DNA from 2 places in the Streptomyces sp. NPDC059906 genome. Region 2 is predicted to be linked to the other one. Evidence: predicted binding sites of a transcription regulator. Region 2 holds the regulator's gene; the other holds the start of a gene.

Region 1 (10,505 bases), on a different contig from region 2:
GCGGCGCGCGCCGTGACGGGGGTGCTCCCGCGCGGTGCGGTGCGGACGCTGGCGGCGCTCACGGACGGGGCCGCGCGGTGGGTGGAGAAGTTCGGGGAGGGCGACTGGGGGGACTGCCTGGCGCTGGTCCGCAAGCAGGGCGCGCAGGCACTGGTGGACCGGGTGCGGGAGCTGGAGCGCGCGGACGCCGCCGACGGCCGGGCGTTCCTCGGACGCAGCAAGACGCACGACGACGCGACGGTGGTCTACGCCGAGTTGTGAGACGACTTGTGCGACGGCTTGTGTGACGACTTGCGAGGCGACTTGTGAGACGACTTGTGAGACGACTTGTGAGACGGACGGGCGCCGGTACTACTTCTCCATCCCCCGGTTGAGTTCGTGCAGCAGCCGGGCCAGTTCCGTCACCTCGCGCGGGTCCCAGTCGGCGAGCCGGCGGGCGTACCGGGCGCGGCGGGCCTCCCGGACCCGGCCGACGCGTTCCTGGCCCTCCGGGGTCAGGGTGACCAGCCAGGCCCGGCCGTCGGCGGGGTCGGGCTCGCGGGCGACGAGCCCGAGTTCCTCCAGGGCCCGCAGCTGGCGGGACATGGTGGCCTTGCCGACGCCGATGAAGGCGGCGAGGTCGGTGGCGCGCTGGCCGCCGCACTCGCCGAGCCGCACGAGCAGGCCGTACGCGGACGACTCCAGGTCGGGGTGGACCTCCCGGGCCATCTCGCCCTGGTTGGCCCGGGCCCGCCGCAGCAGGACGGTCAACTCCCGCTCCAGGGCCAGGAACTCAGGTTGGTTCACACCACTGCCGGACAGGTGGGATTTGCCCCCGCGACCGCCGCCGTTCCCGTCTTCGTGCACGTCAGCCCCTGCCTCGATTTTCCGGTCCTGAAAGTTTCCGCCACGGGCCGCCATCGCCGCAGCTCGCCAAGTATTTCGCAGGCTTAGACCAACGGCGGCTCCCGGTCCTCTTCCACCCGCCGTTTCTACGTGCGTAGAGTCTTCACCGGACCTCCGGATGGCATGCGCACGCCATCCGTACACCATCCAGGGGTTCTCCCCACTCGCGCATCCCCCACCGAGCACCACCGAGCCATCGGAGGCACGTCATGCTCGTGCACAGATCCGGATCGGCCCGCGGACGGCGGTTCGCCGTCACCGGGATCCTGCTCGCCGCGTTCTCCCTCGTGTTCACCCTTCCCGCCGACGCCGCGTCCTCCGCGGACGTCCCGGCCCGCGGCTCCGCCCACATGGGCATGGGCGTCGCGGCCCACGACGGCGAACACGGCACCCCCGTCCCGGGCCGCGCGGTCCAGACGGAGGGCGTCGACGTCTCCAGCCACCAGGGCAACGTCGCCTGGTCGACCCTGTGGAACAGCGGCGTCAAATGGGCCTACGCCAAGGCCACCGAGGGGACGTACTACACGAACCCCTACTTCGCCCAGCAGTACAACGGCTCCTACAACGTCGGCATGATCCGGGGCGCCTACCACTTCGCCACGCCGGACACGACGAGCGGCGCCACCCAGGCCAACTACTTCGTCGACCACGGCGGCGGCTGGTCCAGGGACGGCAAGACGCTGCCGGGCGCGCTCGACATCGAGTGGAACCCGTACGGTGCCACCTGCTACGGCAAGTCGCAGAGCGGGATGGTCTCCTGGATCCGCGACTTCCTCAACACGTACAAGGCCCGTACCGGCCGGGACGCCGTGATCTACACGGCCACCAGCTGGTGGACCCAGTGCACCGGCAACTACGGCGGCTTCGCCGCCAACAACCCGCTGTGGATCGCCCGGTACGCCTCGACGGTGGGCACGCTGCCGGCCGGCTGGGGCTACTACACGATGTGGCAGTACACGTCGTCCGGTCCGACGGTCGGTGACCACAACAAGTTCAACGGCGCGCTGGACCGCGTCCGGGCGCTCGCCAACGGCTGACGCACGACGCGTACGGCGACGGCCCGGACTCCGCAGGGAGTCCGGGCCGTCCCCTTTCCTCATCCGGCCGCGTCCTCCCCCAGTGCCGAAAGCCTGGGAGGTACCCCCATCGCCGCGACCGGAACCTCACGCCGCGCACCGCTGTTCGCCGGTGCGAGCGCCAGTTCCAGGACCTGGCGGACGTCGGTGACGGCGTGGACGTCGAGCTTGTCCAGCACCTGGGCCGGGACGTCGTCCAGGTCGGGCTCGTTGCGCTTGGGGATGATCACCGTGGTGATCCCCGCCCGGTGCGCGGCGAGCAGCTTCTGCTTGACCCCGCCGATCGGCAGCACCCGCCCGGTCAGCGAGACCTCGCCGGTCATCGCCACGTCGGTGCGGACCAGCCGGCCGGAGAGCAGCGAGGCGAGGGCCGTGGTCATGGTGACGCCGGCGCTCGGGCCGTCCTTGGGGACCGCGCCCGCCGGGAAGTGGATGTGCGCTCCCCGGTCCTTGAGGTCGCCCACCGGCAGCTCCAGCTCGGCGCCGTGGCTGCGCAGGAAGCTCAGCGCGATCTGCGCCGACTCCTTCATCACGTCGCCCAGCTGACCGGTCAGGGTCAGCCCCGCCGCGCCGGTCTCCGGGTCGGCCAGCGAGGCCTCGACGTACAGGACGTCGCCGCCGGCGCCGGTGACCGCGAGGCCGGTGGCCACGCCGGGCACCGCGGTGCGCCGCTCGGCCGGGTCCTGGGCGGACTCGGGCACGTGGTGCGGCCGCCCGATCAGACCGCGCAGGTCGGTCTCGGTGACGGTGAACGGCAGTTCCCGCTCGCCCAGCTCGTGCTGGGCCGCCACCTTGCGCAGCAGCCGCGCGATGGACCGCTCCAGGGTGCGCACGCCCGCCTCGCGGGTGTACTCGCCCGCCAGCTTGCGCAGCGCGCCCTCGTCGACGGTGACCTCGTCCGCGTCCAGTCCGGCCCGCTCCAGCTGGCGCGGGAGCAAATGGTCCCGGGCGATGACGACCTTCTCGTCCTCCGTGTAGCCGTCCAGGCGGACCAGCTCCATGCGGTCGAGCAGGGCCTCCGGGATGGCCTCCAGGACGTTGGCGGTGGCCAGGAAGACCACGTCGGACAGGTCCAGCTCGACCTCCAGGTAGTGGTCCCGGAAGGTGTGGTTCTGGGCCGGGTCGAGGACTTCGAGGAGGGCGGCGGCCGGGTCGCCCCGGAAGTCGGAGCCCACCTTGTCGATCTCGTCGAGCAGGACGACCGGGTTCATGGACCCCGCCTCCTTGATCGCCCGCACGATCCGGCCGGGCAGCGCGCCGACGTACGTACGCCGGTGGCCGCGGATCTCGGCCTCGTCGCGGACGCCGCCGAGGGCGACGCGGACGAACTTGCGGCCCATCGCGTGGGCGACGGACTCGCCGAGGCTGGTCTTGCCGACGCCGGGCGGGCCGACCAGGGCGAGCACGGCACCGCCGCGCCGGCCGCCGACGACGCCGAGGCCCCGGTCGCCGCGCCGCTTGCGCACGGCGAGGTACTCGGTGATGCGCTCCTTCACGTCCTCCAGGCCCGCGTGCTCGGCGTCGAGCACGGCCTGGGCGCCCTGGATGTCGTAGGCGTCCTCGGTGCGCTCGCTCCACGGCATCTCCAGGACCGTGTCGAGCCAGGTGCGGATCCAGGAGCCCTCGGGCGACTGGTCGGAGGACCGCTCCAGCTTGTCGACCTCCTTGAGCGCGGCCTCGCGGACCTTCTCGGGCAGGTCGGCGGCCTCCACGCGGGCGCGGTAGTCGTCGGACTCCTCACCGTCCTGCTCGCCGTTGATCTCGCGCAGTTCCTTGCGTACGGCTTCGAGCTGGCGGCGCAGCAGGAACTCCCGCTGCTGCTTGTCGACGCCCTCCTGGACGTCCTTGGCGATGGTCTCGGCGACGTCCTGCTCGGCGAGGTGGTCGCGCAGCTGCTGCGTGGCGAGCTTCAGCCGGGCCACCGGGTCGGCGGTCTCCAGCAGCTCGACCTTCTGCTCGGTGGTGAGGAACGGCGAGTAGCCGGAGTTGTCGGCCAGCGCGGACACGTCGTCGATGGCCTGGACCCGGTCGACGACCTGCCAGGCGCCGCGCTTGCGCAGCCAGGCGGTGGCGAGCGCCTTGTACTCCTTCACCAGCTCGGCGACCTGGCCGGGCAGGGGCTCGGGCACGGTCTCGTCGACCCGGGTGCCCTCGACCCAGAGCGCGGCGCCCGGGCCGGAGGTGCCGGCGCCGACGCGCACCCGGCCCCGGCCGCGGATCAGGGCGCCGGGGTCGCCGTCGGCCAGGCGGCCGACCTGCTCGACCGTGCCGAGCACGCCGGTGGCGGCGTGGGCGCCGTCGATGCGCGGGACGAGGAGGACGCGGGGCTTGCCGGGCTCGGACCTGGCGGCGGCCTGGGCGGCCTCCACCGCGGCCCGTACCTCGGCGTCGCTCAGGTCCAGGGGGACGACCATGCCGGGCAGGACCACTTCGTCGTCGAGCGGCAGCACGGGCAGGGTGAGCGGTGTGAAGGCGGCGGACTCAGCAGCCATGATCTCCCCTTCGGCAGTCAAGTTGAGTTACATCGACTCAATGAAAGGGAGCCCCTGATTGTTCCCCGGGCCGTGTTCGCTCTGAGCGATCAAGCTCCGCGGGGCCACAGCCCGCCTCTGGGGACAGCACCGTCGTACCGGTCGGCATTCCTGCGCCGGGGCGGGTGCCAGGATGGGCCGATGCCCCTCACTACCCACGACTCCCCCGAGTCCTCCGAGGCGTCCTCCGAGGCGCCCGAGGTGCTGGACCGCCGCGAGGGTCCGTACGGCGAGGTGGTCCTGCGCCGGCACGGGACGTTGCTGCAGATCATCGCGAACGGCTGCTTCCTGATGGACACCTCCGACGGGCGGTCGGAGCGGCGCCTGGTCGACGCGGCGGCCGACGCGCTGGCCGCCTCCGGTCCGCGGACCGCTCCGCACCTGCTCATCGGCGGTCTCGGGGTCGGCTTCTCCCTCGCACACGCGGCCGCCGACCCCCGCTGGGGCCGGATCGCGGTCGTCGAGCGCGAGGGCGCCGTCATCGACTGGCACCGCGCCGGACCGCTGGCCGCGCTCTCCGCCGACGCGCTGGCCGACCCGCGCGCGGAGATCGTCGAGGCGGACCTGGTCGGTTACGTCAATGAGACATCCGACACGTACGACGCCCTGTGTCTGGACATCGACAACGGCCCCGGCTGGACCGTCACCGAGGGCAACGACGGGCTCTACGCGCCGTCCGGACTCGCGGGCTGCGCACGGCTGTTGAGGCCCGGCGGGGTGCTTGCCGTATGGTCCGCGCAGCCCTCTCCGGAATTCGAAGAAACCTTGCGTAATGCCGGTTTCCAGCAGGTGCGTACCGAAGAGATCCCCGTTGCCCGGGGCGTTCCGGACGTCGTGCACATCGGCGTCGGGCCTGGATAGCAAAGGCGCGGTGACTCCCCGTACGCTGCTGCCCTGACGCGGATCATTCAAGCGTCAAGCGCAGTCATGGGATCACCCCACGGATTCCGGAAAGCACACCTCAGGGGCGGGCGATGGAGCAGACACAGACCTCCCACAACGGCACGGCCACCCAGGGCGCCCAGCGCCGGGTGCTGGTGGTCGAGGACGATCAGACGATCGTGGACGCCATCGCGACCCGGCTGCGCGCCGAGGGGTTCCTGGTGCAAACGGCGGGCGACGGTCCGTCCGCCGTCGACACGGCCGAGGCTTGGCAGCCCGACCTGCTGATCCTCGACATCATGCTGCCCGGCTTCGACGGTCTGGAGGTCTGCCGGCGCGTGCAGGCCCAGCGGCCGGTGCCGGTGCTGATGCTCACCGCGCGCGACGACGAGACGGACATGCTGGTCGGCCTCGGCGTGGGCGCCGACGACTACATGACCAAGCCGTTCTCGATGCGCGAGCTGGCCGCCCGCGTGCACGTACTGCTGCGGCGGGTGGAGCGGGCCGTGGTGGCCGCCTCCACGCCGCGCAGCGGCATCCTGCGCCTGGGCGAGCTGGAGATCGACCACGCGCAGCGCCGGGTGCGGGTGCGCAGCGAGGACGTCCACCTCACGCCCACCGAGTTCGACCTGCTGGTCTGCCTGGCGAACACCCCGCGCGCGGTGCTCTCCCGCGAGCAGCTGCTCGCCGAGGTGTGGGACTGGGCCGACGCCTCGGGCACCCGGACCGTGGACAGCCACATCAAGGCGCTGCGCCGGAAGATCGGCGCCGAGCGCATCCGTACCGTGCACGGCGTGGGCTACGCGTTGGAGACGCCGACGCCATGAGCAGCGGAGGACGGGAAGCCGCGCGGAGGAGCCCCGGCCCTCGGACCACCGGGGAGCCCTGGGGCGGCGTGCGCCCGTTCTCGATCAAGACCAAGCTGGGCGCGCTGGTCGTCACGTCGGTGCTGATCACCACCGGCCTGTCGGTGATAGCGGTGCACACCAAGACGGAGCTGCGGTTCATCACGGTCTTCTCGATGATCGCCACGCTGCTGATCACGCAGTTCGTGGCGCACTCGCTGACCGCGCCGCTGGACGAGATGAACGCGGTGGCCCGGTCCATCTCGCACGGCGACTACACCCGCCGGGTGCGGGAGAACCGCCGCGACGAGCTGGGCGACCTGGCCGTCACGATCAACCGCATGGCCGACGACCTGGAGGCCCAGGACCTCCAGCGCAAGGAACTGGTGGCGAACGTCTCGCACGAGCTGCGCACCCCGATCGCGGGCCTGCGCGCGGTGCTGGAGAACATCGTCGACGGCGTCACCGAGGCCGACCCGGAGACCATGCGCACGGCGCTCGGGCAGACCGAGCGGCTCGGCCGGCTGGTGGAGACGCTGCTCGACCTCTCCCGCCTGGACAACGGCGTCATACCGCTGCGCAAGCGCCGCTTCGAGGTGTGGCCGTACCTGTCGGGCGTGCTGAAGGAGGCCAACATGGTCGCCTCCGCGCGCGCGGGCATCGCCTCGGGGTCCGGCAGCCACTCCCGCACCGACGTGCACCTGGCCCTGGACGTCTTCCCGCCGGAGCTGACCGCGCACGCCGACCCCGAGCGCATCCACCAGGTCGTCGCCAACCTGATCGACAACGCCGTCAAGCACAGCCCGCCGCACGGCCGGGTGACGGTCCGGGCGCGGCGCGGGGAGCTGCCGGAGTCGCTGGAGCTGGAGGTTCTCGACGAGGGCCCCGGCATTCCGCGCTCGGAGTGGCGCCGGGTGTTCGAGCGGTTCAACCGGGGTTCGGTGTCGCGGCCGCACGGGCCGGGCAGCGACGGGGGCACCGGTCTGGGCCTCGCGATCGCGCGCTGGGCGGTGGATCTGCACGGCGGCCGGATCGGGGTGGCCGAATCCGAGCGGGGCTGCCGCATCCTCATCACTCTTCCGGGCCTGCCGTCGACGTCCGGTTGACGTAGGGTTCGAAGCGGAGCGTCAAGATCCACTGCGTCCGCCCTGGCAGACACGTGTGATCAGGCACGGGCCCGCGTTTTCGAGGCGCCGGGTCCCGGTCTCCCGATCCCGCACGCGGCAGAACCTCGGTTGTTTCCCGCCATTTCCAGCGCCGAAACGCGGTCTGCAATGTGACTTACGCGACGATGAACGGGCCCAGCCTGACCTTCCGGGGCCGGTAGGCGTAGCCTTGATTCCCGCTGTCCACCATCTTGTGAAGCGGAAGAGGGCGGTTCTCGCCGTGTCGCCACAGTCCCCCAGTAACTCGAGCATCTCGACCGACACCGACCAAGCGGGCACCGCGGGAAAGAACCCCGCGGCCGCGTTCGGTGCCAATGAGTGGCTCGTCGACGAGATCTATCAGCAGTACCTCCAGGACCCGAACTCCGTGGACCGAGCCTGGTGGGACTTCTTCGCCGACTACAAGCCCGGCGCGGCGGCCACCCCGGCCGCCGCCGGCACCGTGACCACGGACGCCGGCAGCACGCCACCGGCCGCCCCCGCCCCGCAGGCGCAGGCCCCGGCGCAGCCGCAGGCCGCCGCCCCGGCGCCCGCTCCCGCGAAGCCCGCCGCTGCCGCCCCCGCGGCTCCGGCCGCTCCGGCCACCAAGCCCGCCGCCGCGCCGGCCAAGCCGGCCGCCAAGCCGCAGGCGAAGGCCGCCGCGCCCGCCAAGGACGCCGGCGCCGCCCCCGAGGGCCCCGAGCTGGTGACCCTGCGCGGCCCGGCCGCCGCGGTCGCGAAGAACATGAACGCCTCGCTGGAGCTGCCCACGGCCACGTCCGTGCGCGCGGTCCCGGTGAAGCTGCTGTTCGACAACCGCATCGTCATCAACAACCACCTCAAGCGCGCCCGGGGCGGGAAGATCTCCTTCACGCACCTGATCGGCTACGCGATGGTGCAGGCCATCAAGGCCATGCCGACGATGAACCACTCGTTCGGCGAGAAGGACGGCAAGCCGACCCTGGTCAAGCCGGCCCACATCAACCTCGGCCTCGCCATCGACCTGGTCAAGCCCAACGGCGACCGCCAGCTGGTCGTCGCGGCGATCAAGAAGGCCGAGACGCTGAACTTCTTCGAGTTCTGGCAGGCCTACGAGGACATCGTCCGTCGCGCCCGCGACAACAAGCTGACGATGGACGACTTCACCGGCGTCACCGTCTCCCTGACCAACCCCGGCGGCCTCGGCACCGTCCACTCCGTGCCGCGCCTGATGCCCGGCCAGTCGGTCATCCTGGGCGTCGGCTCCATGGACTACCCGGCGGAGTTCCAGGGCACCAGCCAGGACACCCTGAACAAGCTCGGCATCTCGAAGGTCATGACGCTCACGTCGACCTACGACCACCGGGTCATCCAGGGTGCCGCCTCCGGCGAGTTCCTGCGCCAGGTCGCCAACCTGCTACTCGGCGAGAACGGCTTCTACGACGAGATCTTCAAGGCGCTGCGCATCCCCTACGAGCCGGTCCGCTGGCTCAAGGACATCGACGCCTCGCACGACGACGACGTCACCAAGGCCGCCCGCGTCTTCGAGCTGATCCACTCCTACCGGGTCCGCGGCCACGTCATGGCCGACACCGACCCGCTGGAGTACCAGCAGCGCAAGCACCCCGACCTGGACATCACCGAGCACGGGCTCACCCTGTGGGACCTGGAGCGCGAGTTCGCGGTCGGCGGCTTCGCCGGCAAGTCCCTGATGAAGCTGCGCGACATCCTCGGCGTGCTGCGCGACTCGTACTGCCGCACCACCGGCATCGAGTTCATGCACATCCAGGACCCGAAGCAGCGCAAGTGGATCCAGGACCGCATCGAGCGCTCGCACACCAAGCCGGAGCGCGAGGAGCAGCTGCGCATCCTGCGCCGCCTGAACGCCGCCGAGGCGTTCGAGACGTTCCTGCAGACCAAGTACGTCGGCCAGAAGCGGTTCTCCCTGGAGGGCGGCGAGTCCGTCATCCCGCTGCTCGACGCGGTCATCGACTCGGCCGCCGAGTCCCGCCTGGACGAGGTCGTCATCGGCATGGCCCACCGCGGCCGGCTGAACGTGCTGGCCAACGTGGTCGGCAAGTCGTACGCGCAGATCTTCCGCGAGTTCGAGGGCAATCTCGACCCGAAGTCGATGCACGGCTCCGGCGACGTGAAGTACCACCTGGGCGCCGAGGGCACCTTCACCGGCCTGGACGGCGAGCAGATCAACGTCTCGCTGGTCGCCAACCCCTCGCACCTGGAGGCGGTCGACCCGATCCTGGAGGGCGTCTCGCGCGCCAAGCAGGACATCATCAACAAGGGCGGCACGGACTTCACCGTCCTGCCGGTGGCGATCCACGGCGACGCGGCCTTCGCGGGCCAGGGCGTGGTGGCCGAGACCCTGAACATGTCGCAGCTGCGCGGCTACCGCACCGGCGGCACGGTCCACGTCGTCATCAACAACCAGGTCGGCTTCACCGCCGCCCCGGAGTCCTCGCGCTCCTCGATGTACGCCACCGACGTGGCCCGCATGATCGAGGCCCCGATCTTCCACGTGAACGGCGACGACCCGGAGGCCTGCGTCCGCGTGGCACGGCTCGCCTTCGAGTTCCGCCAGGCGTTCAACAAGGACGTGGTGATCGACCTCATCTGCTACCGCCGCCGCGGTCACAACGAGACCGACAACCCGGCCTTCACCCAGCCGCTGATGTACGACCTGATCGACAAGAAGCGCTCGGTGCGCAAGCTGTACACCGAGTCCCTCATCGGTCGCGGCGACATCACCCTGGAGGAGGCCGAGCAGGCGCTGCAGGACTACCAGGGGCAGCTGGAGAAGGTCTTCACCGAGGTCCGCGAGGCCGTCTCCCAGCCGGCGTCCGCGGAGCCCTCGGAGCCGCAGGCGGAGTTCCCGGTCGCCGTGAACACCGCGATCAGCGCCGAGACCGTCAAGCGCATCGCCGAGTCCCAGGTCAACATCCCCGACCACATCACCGTGCACCCGCGGCTGCTGCCGCAGCTGCAGCGCCGCGCGGCGATGGTCGAGGACGGCACGATCGACTGGGGCATGGGCGAGACCCTCGCCGTCGGCTCCCTCCTCCTGGACGGCGTGCCGGTCCGGCTGACCGGCCAGGACTCGCAGCGCGGCACCTTCGGCCAGCGCCACGCGGTCGTCATCGACCGGGA
Region 2 (10,505 bases):
CCACATCCGCGCGCCGCCGGCGCCGCAGCAGAAGCCGCGCTCCTTGTGGCGGTGCATCTCCTCGTTGCGGACGCCGGGGACGGCGGCGATGATCTCGCGCGGCGGGGTGTAGATCTTGTTGTGGCGGCCCAGGTAGCAGGGGTCGTGGTAGGTGATGATGCCCTCGACCGGGGTGACCGGGAGCAGCTTGCCCTCGTCGACCAGGTGCTGGAGCAGCTGGGTGTGGTGGATGACCTCGTAGTCGCCGCCGAGCTGCGGGTACTCGTTGCCGAGGGTGTTGAGGCAGTGCGGGCAGGTGGCGACGATCTTCTTCGCCGACTTGGGCTTCGCCGACTCGGGCACCACCTTGCCGTCGTCGTCCATCTCCTCGCCGAAGGCGGCGTTGAGGGACATGACGTTCTCCATGCCGAGCTCCTGGAACAGGGGCTCGTTGCCGAGGCGGCGGGCGGAGTCGCCGGTGCACTTCTCGTCGCCGCCCATGATCGCGAACTTGACGCCCGCGATGTGGAGCAGCTCGGCGAACGCCTTGGTGGTCTTCTTGGCGCGGTCCTCGAGGGCGCCGGCGCAGCCAACCCAGTACAGGTACTCGACCTCGGTGAGGTCCTCGATGTCCTTGCCGACGACCGGGACCTCGAAGTCCAGCTCCTTGAGCCATTCCAGGCGCTGCTTCTTCGCCAGGCCCCAGGGGTTGCCCTTCTTCTCCAGGTTCTTGAGCATCGTGCCCGCCTCGGACGGGAACGCCGACTCGATCATGACCTGGTAGCGGCGCATGTCGACGATGTGGTCGACGTGCTCGATGTCGACCGGGCACTGCTCGACGCAGGCGCCGCAGGTGGTGCAGGACCACAGGACGTCCGGGTCGATGACGCCGCCCGCGGCGAAGCCGCTGTCGGATGCGGCCTCAAGGGTGCCGATCAGCGGGCGCTCGGCCTCCGCCAGGGCCGCGGCCGGGACACCGGCGAGCTGCTCCTCGGACGCCTTCTCCTCGCCCTCCATCGTCTTGCCGCCGCCGGCCAGCAGGTAGGGGGCCTTGGCGTGCGCGTGGTCGCGCAGGGACATGATCAGGAGCTTGGGGGAGAGCGGCTTGCCGGTGTTCCAGGCGGGGCACTGCGACTGGCATCGGCCGCACTCGGTGCAGGTGGAGAAGTCCAGCAGGCCCTTCCAGGAGAACTGCTCGACCTGGGAGACGCCGAAGACGTCGTCGTCGCCGGGGTCGGTGAAGTCGATCGGCTTGCCGCCCGAGGTCATCGGGAGCAGCGCGCCGAGCGCGGTGCCGCCCTTGGCGTCGCGCTTGAACCAGATGTTCGGGAAGGCCAGGAAGCGGTGCCAGGCCACGCCCATGTCGGTCTTCAGGGCGACCGTGATCATCCAGATGAAGGAGGTCGCGATCTTCAGCCCGGCGAAGAAGTAGACGAGGTTCTGGAGCGTGCCGAGGTCCGCGTCCCGGAGCGCGGAGACCACCGGGTACGAGATGAAGAACGACGCCTCGTAGCCGTCGACGTGGTGGAGGGCGCCCTCCAGCGCGTGCAGCATGAAGATGCAGACGCCGACGATGAGGATGACGGCCTCGACGAAGTACGCCTGGCCGAAGTTGGAGCCGGCGAAGCGGGACTTGCGGCCCGGCTTGCGCGGGTGGGACAGCTGCCGGATGCCGATGAGCACCAGGATGCCGAGCACCGTCATCGTGCCGATGAACTCGACGAAGACGTTGTACGGCGCCCAGTCGCCGATGACCGGCAGGATCCAGTCGGCCTGGAAGAGCTGGCCGACGGCGTTGACGATCGTCAGCAGCAGGGAGAAGAAGCCCACCGCGACGAACCAGTGCGCCACGCCGACGATGCCCCAGCGGTTCATCCGGGTGTGGCCGAGGAACTCCCTGACCACGGTGACGGTGCGGTCCACGGGGTCGTTGGTCCGCGTTCCGGCCGGCACCGGCTGGCCCAGCCGCAGGTAGGTGACGATCTGCAGGACGGCGCGGCCGAACAGTGCGACGCCGACCACGATCAGGACCAGCGACACGATGATCGCGGCGAGTTGCATTTGGGGGCTCCTCGGGCCTGCGAGGTTGCGAGGGGGCGGTATTACTAAGCGGTAACTTATTCAGTTCGTCTGAGAGTACCCCCATCCTCCGCCGCACTGTAGTCGGACGTGCGGTGATCTGCGTCGCTGAGGCAACCCTGACCCCGGCGGGGTGTGGAGGCACGGGCTCCGGTCCACCGGGCCGGGCCGGGCGGGGTGGGCGGGTGCGGGCCGGAGTGTCCCAGGCGCCTCGCGGGGCAACCGGAGTCGCGGGCGGTGCGTCCTTCCGGGCGGCGATTTTTCCGGTTCGTCAGGCCGCGCGTACCGAGAACGTACAGGTCGGGGCGTCGTTGCGTGTAAGGAGCGGATAAGAGTTGAGTCGGCTCGACTCACCTCTGTTGACCCATCGCCGGGCGTCATGCACACTTGAGCCTGTTCCACTCAAGTCAGCTGGAGGTTATTCACCATGGCACGTGCGGTCGGCATCGACCTGGGCACGACTAACTCCGTCGTCAGCGTTCTGGAGGGCGGCGAGCCCACCGTCATCACCAACGCCGAGGGCGCCAGGACCACGCCGTCCGTCGTCGCCTTCGCCAAGAACGGCGAGGTGCTCGTCGGCGAGGTGGCCAAGCGCCAGGCGGTCACGAACGTCGACAGGACCATCCGCTCGGTCAAGCGCCACATGGGCACCGACTGGAAGGTCAACCTGGACGGCAAGGACTTCAACCCGCAGCAGATCAGCGCCTTCGTGCTGCAGAAGCTGAAGCGGGACGCCGAGTCCTACCTGGGCGAGAAGGTGACCGACGCGGTCATCACCGTCCCGGCGTACTTCAACGACGCCGAGCGCCAGGCCACCAAGGAGGCCGGTGAGATCGCGGGCCTCAACGTCCTGCGCATCGTCAACGAGCCGACCGCCGCCGCGCTGGCGTACGGCCTCGACAAGGACGAGCAGGTCATCCTGGTCTTCGACCTCGGTGGCGGTACGTTCGACGTCTCGCTGCTGGAGATCGGCGACGGCGTCGTCGAGGTGAAGGCCACCAACGGTGACAACAACCTCGGTGGTGACGACTGGGACCAGCGCGTCGTCGACTACCTGGTCAAGCAGTTCCAGTCCGGCCACGGCGTGGACCTGGGCAAGGACAAGATGGCCCTCCAGCGCCTGCGCGAGGCCGCCGAGAAGGCCAAGATCGAGCTGTCCTCGTCCACCGAGACCTCGATCAACCTCCCCTACATCACGGCGTCCGCCGAGGGCCCGCTGCACCTGGACGAGAAGCTCACCCGCGCCCAGTTCCAGCAGCTGACCTCCGACCTGCTGGAGCGCTGCAAGACGCCGTTCCACAACGTCATCAAGGACGCCGGCATCCAGCTCAGCGAGATCGACCACGTCGTTCTCGTCGGCGGCTCCACGCGTATGCCCGCCGTCGCCGAGCTGGTCAAGGAGCTGACCGGCGGCAAGGACGCCAACAAGGGCGTCAACCCGGACGAGGTCGTCGCCATCGGCGCCGCCCTGCAGGCCGGTGTCCTCAAGGGCGAGGTCAAGGACGTCCTGCTGCTCGACGTCACCCCGCTGTCCCTCGGCATCGAGACCAAGGGCGGCATCATGACCAAGCTGATCGAGCGGAACACGACGATCCCGACCAAGCGCTCGGAGATCTTCACCACCGCCGAGGACAACCAGCCCTCCGTGCAGATCCAGGTCTACCAGGGCGAGCGCGAGATCGCGGCGTACAACAAGAAGCTCGGGATGTTCGAGCTGACCGGTCTGCCGCCGGCGCCCCGCGGCGTCCCGCAGATCGAGGTCGCCTTCGACATCGACGCCAACGGCATCATGCACGTGACCGCGAAGGACCTGGGCACGGGCAAGGAGCAGAAGATGACCGTCACCGGCGGCTCCTCGCTGCCGAAGGACGAGGTCGACCGGATGCGCCAGGAGGCCGAGAAGTACGCGGAGGAGGACCACGCCCGCCGCGAGGCCGCCGAGTCCCGCAACCAGGGCGAGCAGCTCGTCTACCAGACGGAGAAGTTCCTCAAGGACAACGAGGACAAGGTCCCCGGCGAGGTCAAGACCGAGGTCGAGGAGTCCGTCGCCGAGCTGAAGGAGAAGCTCAAGGGCGAGGACACCGCCGAGATCCGCACCGCCACCGAGAAGGTCGCCGCCGTCTCGCAGAAGCTGGGCCAGGCCATGTACGCCGACGCCCAGGCCGCGCAGGCCGCCGGCGGCGAGGCCCCGGGCGCCGACGCGGGTGCCGCCTCCGGCGACAAGGCCGACGACGACGTCGTCGACGCCGAGATCGTGGACGACGAGCGCAAGGACGGTGCCGCGTGACGGAGGAGACCCCGGGTTTCGAGGAGAAGCCCGACGTCCCCTCCGGCGCCACCCCTGACGACGCCGAGCCGCAGGCCGCCTCCGAAGAGGGGGCGGCCCCGGCCGGGGACGCGAGCGAGAACGCGGGCCTGGTGGCCCAGCTGGACCAGGTGCGCACGGCGCTCGGCGAGCGCACGGCGGACCTCCAGCGCCTCCAGGCCGAATACCAGAACTACCGCCGCCGGGTGGAGCGGGACCGCGTCGCGGTCAAGGAGGTCGCCGTCGCGAACCTCCTGTCCGAGCTGCTTCCCGTGCTCGACGACGTCGGGCGCGCCCGGGAGCACGGCGAACTGGTCGGCGGCTTCAAGTCCGTCGCGGAGTCGCTGGAGACGGTCATCGCCAAGATGGGCCTCCAGCAGTTCGGCAAGGAGGGCGAGCCCTTCGACCCGACGATCCACGAGGCCCTGATGCACTCCTACGCACCGGACGTCACGGAGACGACCTGCGTGGCGATCCTGCAGCCCGGGTACCGGATCGGCGAACGCACCATCCGCCCCGCGCGGGTGGCGGTCGCCGAGCCGCAGCCGGGCGCCCAGCCGGTCAAGCCGGCCGAGGACGCCACCGAGGCGCCGGACGCCTCCGGCGCGGAGGACGACGCCGGGACCAAGGAGAGCGGTGGCCCGGACGAGGGCTGAGCTCGAAGTGACGCACAGGGCGCGAGAGGAGGGACGTCGGGGATGAGCACGAAGGACTTCATCGAGAAGGACTACTACAAGGTTCTCGGCGTCCCCAAGGACGCCACCGAGGCCGAGATCAAGAAGGCGTACCGCAAGCTCGCCCGCGAGAACCACCCGGACGCCAACAAGGGGAACGTCAAGGCGGAGGAGCGCTTCAAGGAGATCTCCGAGGCCAACGACATCCTCGGTGACCCCAAGAAGCGCAAGGAGTACGACGAGGCCCGCAGCCTCTTCGGCAACGGGGGCTTCCGCCCGGGGCCGGGCGCGGGCGGCGGCGGCACCTTCAACTTCGACCTGGGCGACCTCTTCGGAGGCGGCGCCCAGGGCGGGGGAGGCCAGGGCGGCGCCGGCGGCTTCGGCGGCGGCCTCGGGGACGTCTTCGGCGGCCTGTTCAACCGCACCGGCGGCGGACCGGGCACCGGCACGCGCACGCAGCCGCGGCGCGGGCAGGACATCGAGTCCGAGGTCACCCTGAGCTTCACCGAGGCCATCGAGGGCGCGACCGTGCCGCTCCGGATGTCCTCGCAGGCGCCCTGCAAGGCCTGTTCGGGCACCGGCGACAAGAACGGCACGCCGCGCGTGTGCCCGACCTGCGTCGGCACCGGCCAGGTCGCCCGGGGCTCGGGCGGCGGCTTCTCCCTCACCGACCCGTGCCCGGACTGCAAGGGCCGCGGCCTGATCGCCGAGGACCCCTGCGAGGTCTGCAAGGGCTCCGGACGCGCCAAGTCCTCGCGGACGATGCAGGTCCGTATCCCCGCCGGGGTCTTGGACGGCCAGCGCATCCGGCTGCGCGGCAAGGGCACGCCGGGCGAGCGGGGCGGCCCGGCGGGCGACCTGTACGTGGTCGTGCACGTCAAGGAGCACCCCGTCTTCGGCCGCAGGGGCGACAACCTCACCGTCACCGTCCCGGTCACCTACGCCGAGGCGGCCCTCGGCGGCGAGGTCCGCGTCCCGACCCTGGGCGGTCCGCCCGTCACGCTGAAGCTGCCGGCGGGCACGCCGGGCGGGCGCACCATGCGGGCCCGGGGCAAGGGCGCGGTCCGCAAGGACGGCACCCGCGGCGACCTCCTGGTCACCGTGGAGGTGAGTGTTCCGAAGGATCTGACGGGGAAGGCTCGTGACGCGCTTGAGGCGTATCGCGAGGCGACCGCGGACGAGGATCCGCGGGCGGAGTTGTTCCAGGCCGCGAAGGGAGCTTGACGGGAATGGACGGTCGTCGACGCAACCCGTACGAACTGACCGAGGACACCCCGGTCTACGTCATCTCGGTGGCGGCCCAGCTCTCCGGCCTGCACCCGCAGACCCTGCGCCAGTACGACCGCCTCGGCCTGGTCTCCCCGGACCGCACGGCCGGCCGCGGCCGGCGCTACTCGGCCCGCGACATCGAACTGCTGCGCACGGTCCAGCAGTTGTCGCAGGACGAGGGCATCAACCTGGCCGGAATCAAGCGCATCATCGAACTGGAGAACCAGGTCGCCGAGCTGCAGGCCCGCGCGGCCGAGCTGGCCGCCGCCCTCGACGGCGCGGCCACGGCGATGCGCCAGCGCGAGGCCGCGGTGCACGCGTCGTACCGCCGTGACCTGGTCCCTTACCAAGAGGTACAGCAGACCAGCGCCCTGGTGGTCTGGCGGCCGGGGCGCCGCGGCCAGTCCTCGGACTGAGCCGGACCGGCAGACGGCACAAGGGAAAACGGCATCACCGGCCCCGGAGGACCACCTCGTCCTCCGGGGCTGGTTCACAACGGTGCTGTCTCATTGGTCTAGTACTTCTTGACGATTTGGTGAAGACAGCGTTGGCTCTCTTCACCGGGGGTCACCTGGGTCACCTGGATACCAACTACACCCGTGTGTCGGAAGGTCTAGCGCAGTGAGCAGCCGTGCCCGTGCCCGTGCCCGTCGTACCGCCATATCCGTGGCCGCGTCCCTGATGACCCTCTCGCTGGCCTCCTGCGGCATGCTGGGCGCGTCGGAGAGCAGCGACGACGCCAGCCCGTCCAAGGGCAACGACCTCCTGGTCGGGCTGCTGCTGCCGGAGAAGGAGAACACGCGCTACGAGCAGTTCGACTACCCCTTCTTCAAGAAGAAGGTCGGCGAGCTGACGCGTGACGAGGGCATCGTCAAGTACGCCAACGCCGAGGCCAGCGCCACCAAGCAGGCCGACCAGATGCAGCAGATGATCGAGGACAAGGTCGACGTGATCGTGCTGGACGCGGTCGACTCGCACGCCATCGCGGACGGCGTGCAGAAGGCCAAGGACGCCGGCATCCCCGTCATCGCCTACGACCGGCTGGCCGAGGGCCCGATCGACGCCTACATCTCCTTCGACAACGAGCTGGTCGGCGAGGTCCAGGGCCGCTCGCTCATCGAGGCGCTCGGCGGCGACCCGAAGAGCTCCGAGAAGATCGTCATGATGAACGGCTCGTCCACCGACCCGAACGCCAAGCAGTTCAAGGCGGGCGCGCTGTCGGAGCTGAACGGCAAGGTGACGATCGCCCAGTCCTTCGACACCAAGGACTGGAAGCCGGAGAACGCCGAGGCGAACATGACCGAGGCGATCGAGAAGATCGGCAAGAACAAGATCGCGGGCGTCTACTCCGCCAACGACGGCATGGCGGGCGGCATCATCAAGGCCCTGGAGGACGCGGGCGTCACCGACCTGCCGCCGATCACCGGCCAGGACGCGGAACTCGCGGCGGTCCAGCGGATCGTCACCGGCGAGCAGTACATGAGCGTGTACAAGTCCTATCCGCAGGAGGCCGAGAACGCCGCGGAGATGGCCGTGGCGCGGGTCCAGGGCCGGGACATCCAGTTCGACGCGCTCGCCCGCGACAAGGTCGACAGCCCCACCCACAAGGGCATCCCCGCGCAGCTCGTCCCCGTCGTGGCCCTCACCAAGGCCAACATCGAGGAGACGGTCGTCGCGGAGGGCTTCTACAAGGTCACCGACATCTGCACCGCCAAGTACGCGGACGCGTGCGCGGAGCTAGGTCTGAAGTAGACAGCCCGCGTGTCCGCCCGGTTCCACGGGGACCGGGCGTTCCGCTCTCAACCGGCTCTTTTCGGCCTCCGTCCGCCGCGGAGCCTTGTTGCGGAGCCGGTCCCGGCCGCGCATAGTTGCGCTGCGGAAGAGCCGGAACCGGGGGTGGGATGGGCGATGGCCGGGCACGGGGCTCAGGAGCACCCCCACGGGGCCGACCGGCTGTGCGCGGCCGGGGACCGCGTGTACTCCCGGGCGGTCCGGCGCGGCCGGGTGCCGCGCCAGGACGCCGAGCCGGTGCCCTGCCTCCTGGAACTGGCCCTGCTGCACCCCGACCCCGACGACATGGACTGGCTGGTGCCGACCTCCCCGCAGGAGGTGATGACGCGGCTGCTGCGCGGGGTGCACGACGAGGTCAGCGCCAGTCAGCGGCGGGTGGGCTCGGCCGTGGAGGCCTTCGAGTGGTACGCGGACCTCGGCCGGCTGCTCCAGACCCCGGCCGGCACCGAGAGCACGGCGATCCGGGTCCTCGACGGGCTGTCCCGCATCCAGGCCGCGATGGACGAGGCGACGCAGGCCTGTACGACGGAGGTGCTCACCGTCCAGCCCGGCGGCATCCGGCGCGAGCACGAGCTGTCCGAGGGCCTGCACCGGGCGCTGGCGCTGCGCGGGCGCGGGGTGCGGATGCGGGACCTGTACACGCACGTGGCCCGGCACGGCCAGGGCCTGCTCAACTACCTGGAGCTGATGGGCGACGCGGTGGAGGCCCGCACCCTGGACGAGGTCATCGACCGGCTCATCCTCTTCGACCGCACCGTCGCCTTCATCCCCGCCAACAGCGACCGCACGATGGCCCTGGAGCTGCGCCACCCCGCCCTGATCTCCTACCTGGTCACGGTCTTCGAACGCCTCTGGCGCCTCGCCATCCCCTTGACCGCCCCCCTCCCCGACACCGGCATCGAGGGCATCTCCCACCGCGAGCAGTCCATCGCGGCGCTCCTCGCGGAGGGCCACCAGGACGCGGTGATCGCCGAACGCCTCGGCATCAGCGTCCGTACGGCCCGTGCGCACATCGCCCGGCTCTCGGAGACCCTGGGCGCGGCGAGCCGCACGCAGTTGGGCGTCCGCATAGCCCAGGCCGGCCTCGACGGCTCCCCGCGCAGCGCCCCGCCCCCCGTCATCCTTCCCGGTCGAGAATCCCCGACTGCCCGATGAGGTAGCCGAGTTGCGCCCGGCTCTCGCTGCCGAGGGTGGCGGCGAGTTTGGCGATGTGGACACGGGCGGTACGGACGTTCATGCCGAGGCGGTCGGCGATGTCGCTGTCGGTGTGGCCTTCGACGAGGAGGGCGGCTATGGCGCGTTGGCGGGGGGTGATGCCGTTGAGCGTGGGCTGGTGGACGGCTTGCGGGTACATGGGGGTGGCCAGGTGCCAGAGGCGGTCGAAGGTGTTGACGAAGTACGCGATGAGGGCGGGATGGCGGACTTCGAGCGCGAGGGATCGGTCGGCGCTGGCGGGGATGAAGGCGACGGTGCGGTCGACGATGATCAGGCGTTCGGTCACCTCGTCCAGGGTGCGCGCCTCGACGTCGCCGGTCAGCTGCTCGTAGCGGGCCCGCGTATAGGGGGCGTGGCGGATGGTGTGCTGGTACAACGCCCTTACCCGGGCCCCGCGGTCGAGGAAGGCCTGGTCCCGCTTCATGGCCCCTTCGAGGATGTCGGGGCGCTTGGTGACGTGCGAGTCGTGCGGCTGGATCGCGAGGAGCTCCTTCCTGCCCTCGGCCATGGCTTCCTCGATGGCCTGGCCCGTCCGCTCCTTGCTGCCGAGGATTCTGAGGGCCGGGGTGTCCTCGGTGAGGACGTCGCGCCGGCCCAGGCGGATGAGGGGCTCGAAGACATCGGCCATCCGCTGCCCGCGCCGCCGCTCGTCGGCGACGCGGTCCTCGGAGGACCGGAGCAGGCGTTGCAGCACCACGGTGGGCGGCACGGGCTCCAGGCGGTCCAGGTCGTCGACGGCGGGGTGGAGGAGGCCGTTGTCGATCAGGCAGGGTGCCGTCGCCGCCGCGGCGCCGGGGAGGTGCCCCTCCCGCAGTGCGCGGGCGTAGATCTCCAGGCCCGCATCACACAGCTCCTCCGCTCCGTGGTGATGCACCTCTGGGGTCACGTGTGACTCTCTTCGTCGACTGCGATCAGTGATCGTTCTCCAGGATCCCGGACTGGGCGATGAGGAAGCCGAGCTGGGCGCGGCTGCCGCTGCCGAGGGCCTGTGCCAGCTTGGCTATGTGCGCCCGGCAGGTGCGCACGTTCATGCCCAGGCGCCGGGCGATGGCCTCGTCGACGTGTCCTTCGACCAGCAGCTTGGCTATGGAGTACTGGATGTCGGTGATACCACCCGGTGCGGGTTCGTAGGGCGCGCCCGCGCTCAGCGGCACGGACCGGCTCCACATGAATTCGAAGACCTTGATCAGGTA

The links. The regulator HspR, encoded in region 2, represses chaperone genes until heat shock. The targets are predictions, from matches to a motif close to TTGAGNNNNNNNNNCTCAA.
Region 1: lon (endopeptidase La) is a predicted target of HspR. The motif match lies at 4,476-4,494, and genes of this name have one in related genera.

What each region holds. Positions count from the first base shown of each region.
Region 1 covers NZ_JBHWKU010000028.1:50,465-60,969, reverse strand. The annotation lists gene ACFV9J_RS31640 (hypothetical protein) at 1-261, shown strand, start outside; gene ACFV9J_RS31635 (MarR family winged helix-turn-helix transcriptional regulator) at 352-846, opposite strand; gene ACFV9J_RS31630 (lysozyme) at 1,095-1,922, shown strand; gene lon (endopeptidase La) at 1,982-4,453, opposite strand; gene ACFV9J_RS31620 (spermidine synthase) at 4,634-5,353, shown strand; gene ACFV9J_RS31615 (response regulator transcription factor) at 5,467-6,201, shown strand; gene ACFV9J_RS31610 (sensor histidine kinase) at 6,198-7,325, shown strand; gene ACFV9J_RS31605 (multifunctional oxoglutarate decarboxylase/oxoglutarate dehydrogenase thiamine pyrophosphate-binding subunit/dihydrolipoyllysine-residue succinyltransferase subunit) at 7,606-10,505, shown strand, end outside.
Region 2 covers NZ_JBHWKU010000005.1:247,800-258,304, forward strand. The annotation lists gene ACFV9J_RS10915 (heterodisulfide reductase-related iron-sulfur binding cluster) at 1-2,040, opposite strand, end outside; gene dnaK (molecular chaperone DnaK) at 2,486-4,345, shown strand; gene grpE (nucleotide exchange factor GrpE) at 4,342-5,019, shown strand; gene dnaJ (molecular chaperone DnaJ) at 5,062-6,261, shown strand; gene ACFV9J_RS10935 (heat shock protein transcriptional repressor HspR) at 6,267-6,722, shown strand; gene ACFV9J_RS10940 (substrate-binding domain-containing protein) at 6,988-8,058, shown strand; gene ACFV9J_RS10945 (LuxR C-terminal-related transcriptional regulator) at 8,215-9,252, shown strand; gene ACFV9J_RS10950 (LuxR C-terminal-related transcriptional regulator) at 9,215-10,198, opposite strand; gene ACFV9J_RS10955 (helix-turn-helix transcriptional regulator) at 10,224-10,505, opposite strand, start outside.